DNA from 3 places in the Mesorhizobium sp. NZP2298 genome. Region 2 is predicted to be linked to each of the others. Evidence: predicted binding sites of a transcription regulator. Region 2 holds the regulator's gene; each other region holds the start of a gene.
What was found. Region 2 encodes PhoB, which activates phosphate uptake and scavenging genes when phosphate is short. Its sites were predicted from a motif close to TGTCATNNANCTGTCAT; they were not measured.
Positions count from the first base shown of each region.

Region 1: EB231_RS34170 (ceramide glucosyltransferase) is a predicted target of PhoB. The motif match lies at 1,833-1,849, and genes of this name have one in related genera.
Region 3: phnC (phosphonate ABC transporter ATP-binding protein) is a predicted target of PhoB. The motif match lies at 2,055-2,071, and genes of this name have one in related genera.

Region 1 is NZ_CP033365.1:7,208,602-7,211,874, reverse strand. It holds gene argF (ornithine carbamoyltransferase) at 1-89, shown strand, start outside; gene EB231_RS34180 (Hsp33 family molecular chaperone) at 190-1,221, shown strand; gene apaG (Co2+/Mg2+ efflux protein ApaG) at 1,258-1,650, opposite strand; gene EB231_RS34170 (ceramide glucosyltransferase) at 1,951-3,102, shown strand; gene EB231_RS34165 (O-succinylhomoserine sulfhydrylase) at 3,136-3,273, opposite strand, start outside.
Region 2 is NZ_CP033365.1:1,515,947-1,519,219, forward strand. It holds gene pstA (phosphate ABC transporter permease PstA) at 1-148, shown strand, start outside; gene pstB (phosphate ABC transporter ATP-binding protein PstB) at 145-948, shown strand; gene phoU (phosphate signaling complex protein PhoU) at 975-1,682, shown strand; gene phoB (phosphate regulon transcriptional regulator PhoB) at 1,804-2,493, shown strand; gene EB231_RS07375 (ROK family protein) at 2,762-3,273, opposite strand, start outside.
Region 3 is NZ_CP033365.1:1,878,578-1,881,850, forward strand. It holds gene phnE (phosphonate ABC transporter, permease protein PhnE) at 1-40, opposite strand, end outside; gene phnD (phosphonate ABC transporter substrate-binding protein) at 113-1,021, opposite strand; gene phnC (phosphonate ABC transporter ATP-binding protein) at 1,113-1,976, opposite strand; gene EB231_RS09115 (DUF1868 domain-containing protein) at 2,107-2,817, opposite strand; gene EB231_RS09120 (DapH/DapD/GlmU-related protein) at 2,909-3,273, opposite strand, start outside.

The sequences.
Region 1 (3,273 bases), 1.6 Mb from region 2:
TTGACGGACCCCATTCGGTGGTCTTCGACGAGGCCGAGAACCGGCTCCACGCCCAGAAGGCGGTGCTCGCCTGGTGTCTTGGTGCTTGAGATGAAGTGTCTGGGCGCTTGATCCGCGGGGGCGCGATGCCTATCTGCGCCGCATCACGCAAATCAAGCGCGTTTGGACGCATGCACCCCAGGGGGCGGCATGGCCGCGCCCTGGAGCTTTGTCATGTTGGAAACGCATCAAGTGACTGAACATCACCCCAAACTCGGCGAGTTCGGCTATGCCGGCGACGACCATGTCGTGCCTTTCGAGGTCGGTCCGCTCGACGTGCGCGGTCGCACGGTCCAGCTCGGGCCGATGCTCGACGCCATCCTCAGCCGCCACGACTATCCCGAGCCGGTCGCCCGCCTGCTGGCGGAAGCCTGCGTGCTGACGGTGCTGCTCGGCACCTCGCTCAAATTCGAGGGCAAGTTCATCCTGCAGACCCGCACCGACGGGCCGGTCGACATGCTGGTGGCGGATTTCACAACGCCTTCGGCGCTGCGCGCCTATGCGCGCTTCGATGCCGATAGGCTCGAGGCCCTCGTCGCGGCAGGCGAGACGTCCCAGCAGACGCTGCTCGGCAGCGGCGTGCTGGCGCTGACCATCGACCAGGGTGCCCACACGCAGCGTTATCAGGGCATCGTGCAACTCGACGGCGAGACGCTGGAGGACGCGGCGCGCACCTACTTCCGCCAGTCGGAACAGATTCCGACGGATATCAGGCTCTCTGTGGCCAAGCTTTTGACGCCTGGCCCTGGTGGCGCGCGCGAACAGTGGCGTGCCGGTGGTATCCTGGCGCAGTTCCTGCCGCAGTCCCCCGAGCGCATGCGCGTTCCGGACCTGCCCGGCGGCGATGGCGATCCGCGCGACGAGATCCACGATCCGGCCGACAATTCCTGGCAGGAATTGCTGGCGCTGCTCGGCACCATCGAACCGACAGAACTGATCGATCCGACGATCGGCGCCGAACGGCTGCTCTATCGCCTGTTCCATGAGCATGGCGTGCGCGTCTTCGGCGGCGTCCCCGTCGCCGACCAGTGCTCATGCTCCAGGGACAAGATCCGCGGCATCCTCGAGGGCTTCTCCGCGCAGGAGATCAAGGACTCGACCGAGGATGGCGGCATCCACGTCGCCTGCGAATTCTGCTCGAAGCAATATGACTTCGACCCGGCGGAATTCGCGGCACAGTGAGTCAGTCTTTCTCCCCGTGGAACGGGGAGAAAGATGCTAATTCACCGTCCGTCTCGTGCCCGGCAGATCCAGCGAAAAGGCAGGGATGGCGATGTCAAATGTCTCGCCGCGCTTGTTGCGCATCGTATAGCGCCCGACCATGATCCCTGACGGCGTCGAGAGCGGGCAGCCCGACGTGTATTGATAGCTGTCGCCGGGATTGAGTTCGGGCTGGTCGCCGACAACGCCGGGGCCGCGCACTTCCTCGACCCGGCCGGCGCCGTCGGTGATGTGCCAATAGCGGGACAGAAGCTGCACGAATTCGTCCGACTGATTGTCGATCGTTACCTGGTAGCCCCAGACATAGCGGTTCTCGGAAGGATCCGAACGGTCCTCGAGATAGAACGGCCTGACCTGCACTTCGATATTGCGCGTGACGGCGCGGTACATAAGCGGCTCCAAAACGATGTCGAGCATGATCCCGAAAAGTGGGAACCGGTTTTCTCGGCCAAACGGTTTCCGTTTGTCCAAAGATCATGCTCAAACAAACAAAACTTTCGGCCCTCCAGGCGAGGAGGTCAACGTGCGCGTCTTGTCGCGCTCGTCCTCGAAAGGCAGGTGCCGGCAAAGAATGTCATTTAAGTGACACATGACAATGGTGGTGTGCGCGAACCGAGCGACTCGGCGCTCTGTCGAACTGTTGAAAGCGGCCACACCGCGGGCCGTCTCTTCTGGAGTGCCCAGACCTCGATGGAACTCACTTTCATAGCCGCCTTGCTTTCAACTGCTCTTATCCTTTCAAACGCTGCCAGCATCGCGCTGGCCGCTTCGCGGCTGAAACGGCGCACCACGATCTCGCCGCCAGCCGGCAAATCGCAGCCGGTGTCGATTGTCGTGCCGTCGCGTGGCGTCGAGCCGTTCACGCACGAGACTCTGGAACGCGCCTTCTCGCTCGACTGGCCGCGCTATGAGTTGATCTTCTGCGTTGCCCATGCCGATGATCCGGTGGTCGGGTTGATCAGACAAGCCATCGCCCGTTTCCCCAAGGTGCCGGCCCGGCTGTTGATCGGTGACGATCGCGTCAGCGCCAATCCCAAGCTCAACAATTGCGTCAAGGGCTGGGAAGCAGCGCGGCATAACTGGGTCGTGCTGGCCGACTCCAACGTACTGATGCCCAGGGATTACATCCAGCATCTGATGGCGGCATGGCGGTCAAACACGGGCCTTGTCTGCTCGACGCCGATCGGCTCGCGGCCGGAGGGCTTCTGGGCCGAGGTCGAATGCGCCTTCCTCAACACCCTGCAGGCCCGCTGGCAGTATGCTGGTGAGGCGCTCGGCCTTGGCTTTGCCCAGGGCAAGAGCATGCTTTGGAACAAGCCGCTGCTGGATGCCAATGGCGGCATCCGCGCGCTGGCAGCTGAAATCGCCGAGGACGCCGCCGCGACCAAGCTGGTCAATGGGCTCGGCCTGCGCGTCAATCTCGTCGCTTCGCCCTTCGAACAGCCGCTTGGCCGGCGCACGCTTGGCGAGATCTGGTCGCGCCAGGCCCGCTGGGCGCGCCTGCGCCGCGTCACCTTCCCGCTGTTCTTCGCGCCCGAAATCCTGACTGGCGCGGTGGTGCCGCTGCTGCTTGCGCTGGTTGCGGCGGCAGGCGTCGGCTTCAGCTTGCCGCTGACTGCCGTCGCCGTGCTGGCGGCCTTCTACCTCCCGGAATGTGCACTGGCCTGGTCCAAGGGCTGGTACCTGTCGCCGCGCATGGTCGCGGCGATCGTGATGCGTGACCTGATCCTGCCGGCGATGTGGGCACGCGGCTGGCTCGGTGGCGCCGTCGACTGGCGCGGCAATGCGATGACCATCGGCACCAAGGCCGCCGAACTTGAAGAGGCACCGTCGCGCGCTTGAACCCGCCGCAGGCGACGCTGCCTGGACGGCCTGCTATTTGGCGGCTTTCAACGCCTGTGCGATGTCTTCCAGAAGGTCGTCGGTGTCTTCCAGGCCGGCCGACAATCTCAGCGTACCAGGCCCGATGCCGAGTTCGGCGCGGGCCTCGTCGCTCAAATTCTTGTGCGTCGT
Region 2 (3,273 bases):
CCTGCCAGTCACCATCTTCCAGTTCGCTCTCAGTCCCTACGAGGAATGGCAGCAACTGGCCTGGACCGGCGCACTCATAATCACATTGACGGTTCTCGCGCTCAGCATCTTCGCGCGCAGCCTGACCGGACGCAGAGAGGACAAATGAGCCAGATGTTGTCTCCAGACATGACGATCGCCGCCGAGGCGGCGGCCAAGGCCAAGATCGAGGTCAAGAACCTCAACTTCTACTACGGCCAATCGAAGGCGCTGAAGGATATCACGCTGTCGCTGCCTGAGCGCAGCGTCACCGCCTTCATCGGCCCTTCCGGCTGCGGAAAGTCGACGCTGCTGCGCGTCTTCAACCGCATCTACGAGCTCTACCCCAAGCAGACCGCCGAGGGCCAGGTGCTGCTCGACGGCCAGAACATTCTCGACCGCTCGCAGGACCTCAACCTGCTGCGCACCAAGATCGGCATGGTGTTCCAGAAGCCGACGCCCTTCCCGATGTCGATCTACGAGAACATCGCCTTCGGCGTCAGGCTCTATGAGAAGATCAGCAAGGCCGAGATGGACGGTCGTGTCGAGCAGGCGCTGAAGCGCGCCGCTTTGTGGACCGAGGTCAAGGACAAGCTCAATGCCAGCGGCCTCAGCCTGTCGGGCGGCCAGCAGCAGCGGCTGTGCATCGCCCGCACGGTGGCGGTGAAGCCGGAGGTCATCCTGCTCGATGAGCCGGCCTCCGCGCTCGATCCGCTGTCGACCGCCAAGATCGAGGAACTGATCGACGAGCTGCAGGCCGACTACACGATCGTCATCGTCACCCACAACATGCAGCAGGCGGCGCGCGTCTCGAAGCAGACCGCCTTCATGTATCTGGGCGAACTGGTCGAGTTCGACCGCACCGAGAAGATCTTCACGTCGCCTCGCGAGAAGCGCACGCAAGACTACATCACCGGCCGCTTCGGCTGATCGCACGCATTACGAGGACCAGGATCATGGCCGAACACACAGTCGCAGCCTTCGACGAGGATCTCGGACAGATCAGCAGGCTGATCAGCGACATGGGCGATCTCGCCGGCTCGATGGTCGGCGGCGCCACCAAGGCGCTGCTGAATTCCGACAACGCGCTGGCACAGCGCGTGGTCTCCGACGACGCCATCATGGATGCGCGCCAGCGCGAACTCGACGATCGCGCCATCACGCTGATCGCCAAGCGCCAGCCGATGGCAGACGATCTGCGCCATGTCGTCGGGTCGATCCGCATGGCTGGCGACCTCGAACGCATTGGCGACCTTGCCAAGAACATCGCCAAGCGCGTCGGCACCGTCGGTCTCACCGCAACGCCGCGCGACCTGTCGCATTCCATCGACGCCATGGCGCAGCTGGTGCTGATCCAGGTGCAGGGCGTGATCGAGGAGTATGCGGCGCGCGATGCCGCCGCGCTTGCGAAGCTGCGCGCCGACGACGAACGCATCGACGTCAAATACACCTCGGTGTTCCGCGAGCTGCTGACCTACATGATGGAGGATCCGCGCAACATCACCGCTTGCACGCATCTGTTGTTCTGCGCCAAGAATCTCGAACGCATCGGCGACCATGTGACCAACATCGCCGAGAACGCGTACTATGTCCTGACCGGCACGCAACTGCCCGCCAACCGCCCCAAACAGGACGAGACGGCGATGTCGGCGCCGGCGGCTTGAGCGTTGGAGCGGTTCATCGTTTCGCGGAAACGCCGAACCGCTCTATCTCTTTGTTTCACGCAATTCAGGATGGAAAACCGTTACATATTTTTCCCGGGATTGCTTTAGAGGTGACCAGTCAATGATCGCACCACGCATCATGGTGGTGGAGGACGAGGAGCCGCTCGGCGTGCTCCTCCGCTACAATCTGGAATCGGAAGGCTATCAGGTCGAGGTGGTAACCCGCGGCGATGAAGCCGAAATCCGGCTGCAGGAAAACGTGCCCGATCTTCTGGTGCTCGACTGGATGGTGCCGGCGGTGTCCGGTATCGAACTCTGTCGCCGGCTAAGAATGCGGCCCGAGACCGAACGGCTGCCGATCATCATGCTGACGGCGCGCGGCGAGGAGAGCGACCGCGTGCGTGGCCTTTCGACCGGTGCCGACGATTATCTGGTCAAGCCGTTCTCGACGCCGGAATTCATGGCGCGCGTCAAGGCGCTGCTGCGCCGCGCCAAGCCCGAAGTGCTGTCCAGCGTGCTCAAGGTCGGCGACATCGTGCTCGACCGTGAATCGCATCGGGTCTACCGCAAGAAGAGCGAGATCCGGCTCGGGCCGACCGAATTCCGCCTTCTGGAATTCATGATGCGCCATCCCGGCCGCGTGTTCTCGCGCAGCCAGTTGCTCGACAATGTCTGGGGTGAGACGATTTATATCGACGAACGCACCGTGGACGTGCATGTCGGCCGCCTGCGCAAGGCGGTCAACAATGGCCGCATGCCCGACGTCATCCGCACCATCCGTGGGGCAGGCTACGCGATCCGCGAGGATTAAAGGAGCGCTCAGCCGGCGCGAGTGCGAAAGATAATAACGGCAAACATCAATACGCCCGCGAAAACCAGCAAAGATGATGCCGCGACAACGGAAGTCCACGCGGCGACTTTCCACTGTCTCCTGCGTCGGCGTCGCTCCGATCACACGGCATGGATGTCGCGATTGCCGAAGCCGTCAATGGTTTGGGACGCTCAGTCAAGCGGTTGAGACGCGCAGTCACGGCGCCCGGCCGTGCCTTTCCGGAAGTCCAGGGCGTTCCGCGCGGGTTTCAGGCAACGCTCTTTCCAGCACTCCCTCTTGCCTGCGCGCCCGGCGCGAAGATCTCCTGATCGACGAAGGTCAGTGCGCGCATGGCGCAGCCCTCGCGGATCAGGGGGAGTTCGTTCGGTTCGGTGTCGAACGAAATCGATTTCGAGTGCTGGCCGCCGGCGGTCTGAGCAATCGCCTCGCGCAATGCCGGCTCGATCAGGTCGAAGGCGGCGGCGCTGACGCCGACCATGGCCACGGGTGCGGGATCGATCAGCGCGAACAGGCTGCCGAGGCCATAACCCAGTGCTTCGCCGGCCTTGCGATAGGCTTCGCGCTCGGGCCCGGCCCGTTCCCGTGCCGTCGTCGCCAGTGCCCGCATCTGCGTGTCGCTGACGTCGGCGACCGGTTCGGTGTCCTCGCCAAGCTGCCTGGCATTGCGCCAGATGGCGTAGTTGCCGGCATAGGCCTCGACGCAGCCGCGCCGCCCGCAGCGGCAGAGTGCGCCGCCTGGCCGATGGATCATGTGGCCGA
Region 3 (3,273 bases), 360 kb from region 2:
GCGAAAGCGCTGGCGCACGCTGGACGTCGGTCGCGCTCATCGATGGTTTTCCAGTCTCTTGATGCGGCGACGCCGCCGCAGGCACAGCCCCGGCGGCGTCGTGACGTTCGGTTTACGAGCCGATCTTCGCCTTGCGAGCGTCGATGATCGCCTGATAGAATTCCGGAGTGACCGGCGCAAAACCCTTGAAATCACCGCCTTCGACAGCCGAGAAGCACGCCGGATCGGATTGCGGCAGATTGGTCACGAAATCGGTGATCTTCTGCTTGACGCCGGCATCGAGCGCCGTGCGCACGACCAGCGGACCGTTCGGGATCAGCGGCGACTGCCACAATTCCACGAGGTCATCCATCTTGAGGACACCCTTCTCGACCATCTTGCGCAGGTTACCCGAGCTGTAGCCGTCCTTGAAGTCACCGACGCCCGAGGCCCAGGTGGTGCCAGCGTCGAAGGTGCCCTTCAACACTTCAAGCACAAGCTGCTCATGGCCGCCGCCGAAGCCGGTCGAGGCGAAATAGCTCTTGACATCCATGCCGATGTCTTTGGGCAGCGCCGTCACTGGGATCAGATAACCCGATGTCGAATCCGGATCGGCGAAACCGAGCTTCTTGCCCTTCATGTCGGCAAGCGTCTTGATGCCGGAATCCGCGCGGGCAACCATGACCGAGTGGTAGCCCATGGAACCGTCGGTCTGGACCGTGGTCAGGATCGGCTGAACCGCGTCCTTGTTCTCAAGATAAATCTTGGCGTAGCCGGAAGCGCCGAGTTCGGCGTAGTCGAGCGTGCCGCCGAGCAGGCCCTGGATAACGCCGTCATAGTCGGCGGCAGGAAACAGCGAAACCTTCTCCACGCCGAGGACTTCCTTGATGTGATCGGCGAAGCACTGGTAGTTGCGCAGACGGTCGGCTTCGTTCTCGCCGCCCAGAATGCCGATGCGGAATTCCTTGATGTCCTGTGCCTGGGCTGCGCCGATCGCCATGGCCATGACGGAAACGGCACCGAAAAGAATTTTTCTAAACATCTGGCGTCTCTCCTGTTGATCCCGGCGTTGCGCCGGCTGCGTGAAGATGTCGGTTGATGCCCTTGACGCGGGCTGGCGATCCCGCCTGCTCTCAGTATCCCGGAAACGCGGGTTCGAGCGGTCCGGCGGATACGGTGATCTTCGGCTTGAGTTGCATCGGGATGCTGGTCGAGGTGAGAGTCTCGGATATCTCGGCACCGTCGCCGTTCGCTCCGTAGACGGTCCGCACGGCGTCGCGCGTTAGGTCTTCGGGCGAGCCGTCGAACACGACCTTGCCGGCGGCCATGCCGATGATGCGGCTGCAATAGGTACGGGCGGTGTCCAGCGTATGGAGGTTGGTCACGACGGTGATGCCTTCACGCAGATTGATGTCCTGCAGCGAGTCCATCACCACCTTGGCGTTGAGCGGATCGAGCGAGGCAATCGGCTCGTCGGCAAGGATCACCTTCGGCTGCTGCATCATGGCTCGGGCGATTGCCACGCGTTGCTGCTGGCCGCCAGAGAGGGTGCCGGCCGGCTGCAGCGCCGTGCGAGCGATGTCGAGACGCTCGAGCGCGACTATCGCCTCGGCGCGTTCCTCCCTAGAGAAGACGCCGAGCAGGTTCATGATCGTCGAACGATGGTTCAGCCGGCCAAGCAGCACGTTGGTCAGCACATCGAGGCGCGGCACGAGGTTGAACTGCTGGAAGATCATGGCGCAGTCGCGCTGCCAGCGCCGCAGCGGCGAGCCGCGCAGCTGGGAGACCTCGGTGCCGTCAAAAAAAATCGACCCCTGGCTGGGGTCGACGAGACGGTTGATCATGCGGAGAAGGGTCGATTTGCCAGCGCCCGAACGGCCGATGACGCCGACCATCTGACCCTGCGGGATCGAGATGTTGACGTCGCTGACGGCGGTGTTCTTGCCAAATCGTCGGCTGACACCGCGGATTTCGAGCGTGGCAGAGCTTGCTGACATGGGCTGGTTCCAGTCCGGTCCATATTGATCGTCAGGCATTCGCCTAACGCAGCCACATGAACCTGCCGTGTCGCCAGCATGTCAGTTTTGTTACGCTACACAGGCTTGGCGACCGGCGACTTGCGGACAATCAGCCGAGCACCAGCAATTCCTCGAAATGCTTCATGTCGCGGAAAGCGCAGAAGGCGGGCGCCTTGATCTCGATTATCGGAGCCTGCCTTGCGAAAAGCGCCAGGCAATCGTCGAACAGCGCCTGCCATGCCGCTGCCCTGTCGTTGGCGAGACGCTGGATCTGGTAGGCGAAGGTGATGTGGAAGACGTACGTGTCGTGATCGGGGTGCCGGTAGCCGAACGGCACCGCCAGCGCATCACGCCATTGACGCATGATGCGCACGTCCTCGTCCGTCGCGCCGGCCACGGTGAGGCCGGTCGGCACGACCTCGACCACCTTGATGTTGAACGGGCCGAAGCCCTCGAAACCCTTCAGGCGTTCCAGATAAAGGCGAGTCATTGCGTCGATGCTGGTGTCGAGTGGCACGTCCTGCGGCCAGTAGGGCAGGCGGCGGCGATATTCGATGATGCCCTGGAACAGGGTCATGTGCAGGCTGGAGACGGGCGTGAACGCGAGCCGGTCGGCGTCGGCCATCGCCAGCATCTTATCACGCACGGCAAGCACCACGGCCTCGGATGGCGAACCTCCGACCAGGTGGCTGACGACGGTGTTGCCAGGCTCGGTCAGGAAATTGCCCGACGTGTCGTAGCGGGTGCCAAGATGCGCAGGCGGGGTCGGATTGGAGCCGGCAAAGAATCCGGCGAGCGAGGGTCTGACGGTATCGGGCATGGCGATCTCCTTGGGGGAAATGGCGTCCTGTCCGAGTCCTGTGTCAAGGATGTGAACAGGCTCCCCGATGACGATGATGTGAGGGATTCACCTACCCCTCGTATTTCTCCAGGAACGCTTCGGCCGACAGCTCGCGGAAATCGTCGAGCGACGCGCGCAGCCTGGCGTGGTCCCAGTCCCACCAGGCAAGCGCCTGGTAGCGTTCGGCGGTGCGGCGGTCGAAGCGCTCGCGGATCGGTTTTGCCGGCACGCCGGCGACGATGGTGTAGGGCGCGACATCCTTGGAAACCACCGCGCCGGCGCCAACCGCCGCGCCATCGCCGACGGTAATGCCGGGCAGGACGGTCGAGCCATGGCCGAGCCATGTGTCGTGGCCGATGGTGACGCGCTTGGCGCGGCGCTCAGCGAAGAATTCGCTCTCATGCTCGGCGTCATCCCAATAGTCGGAGGCGCGGT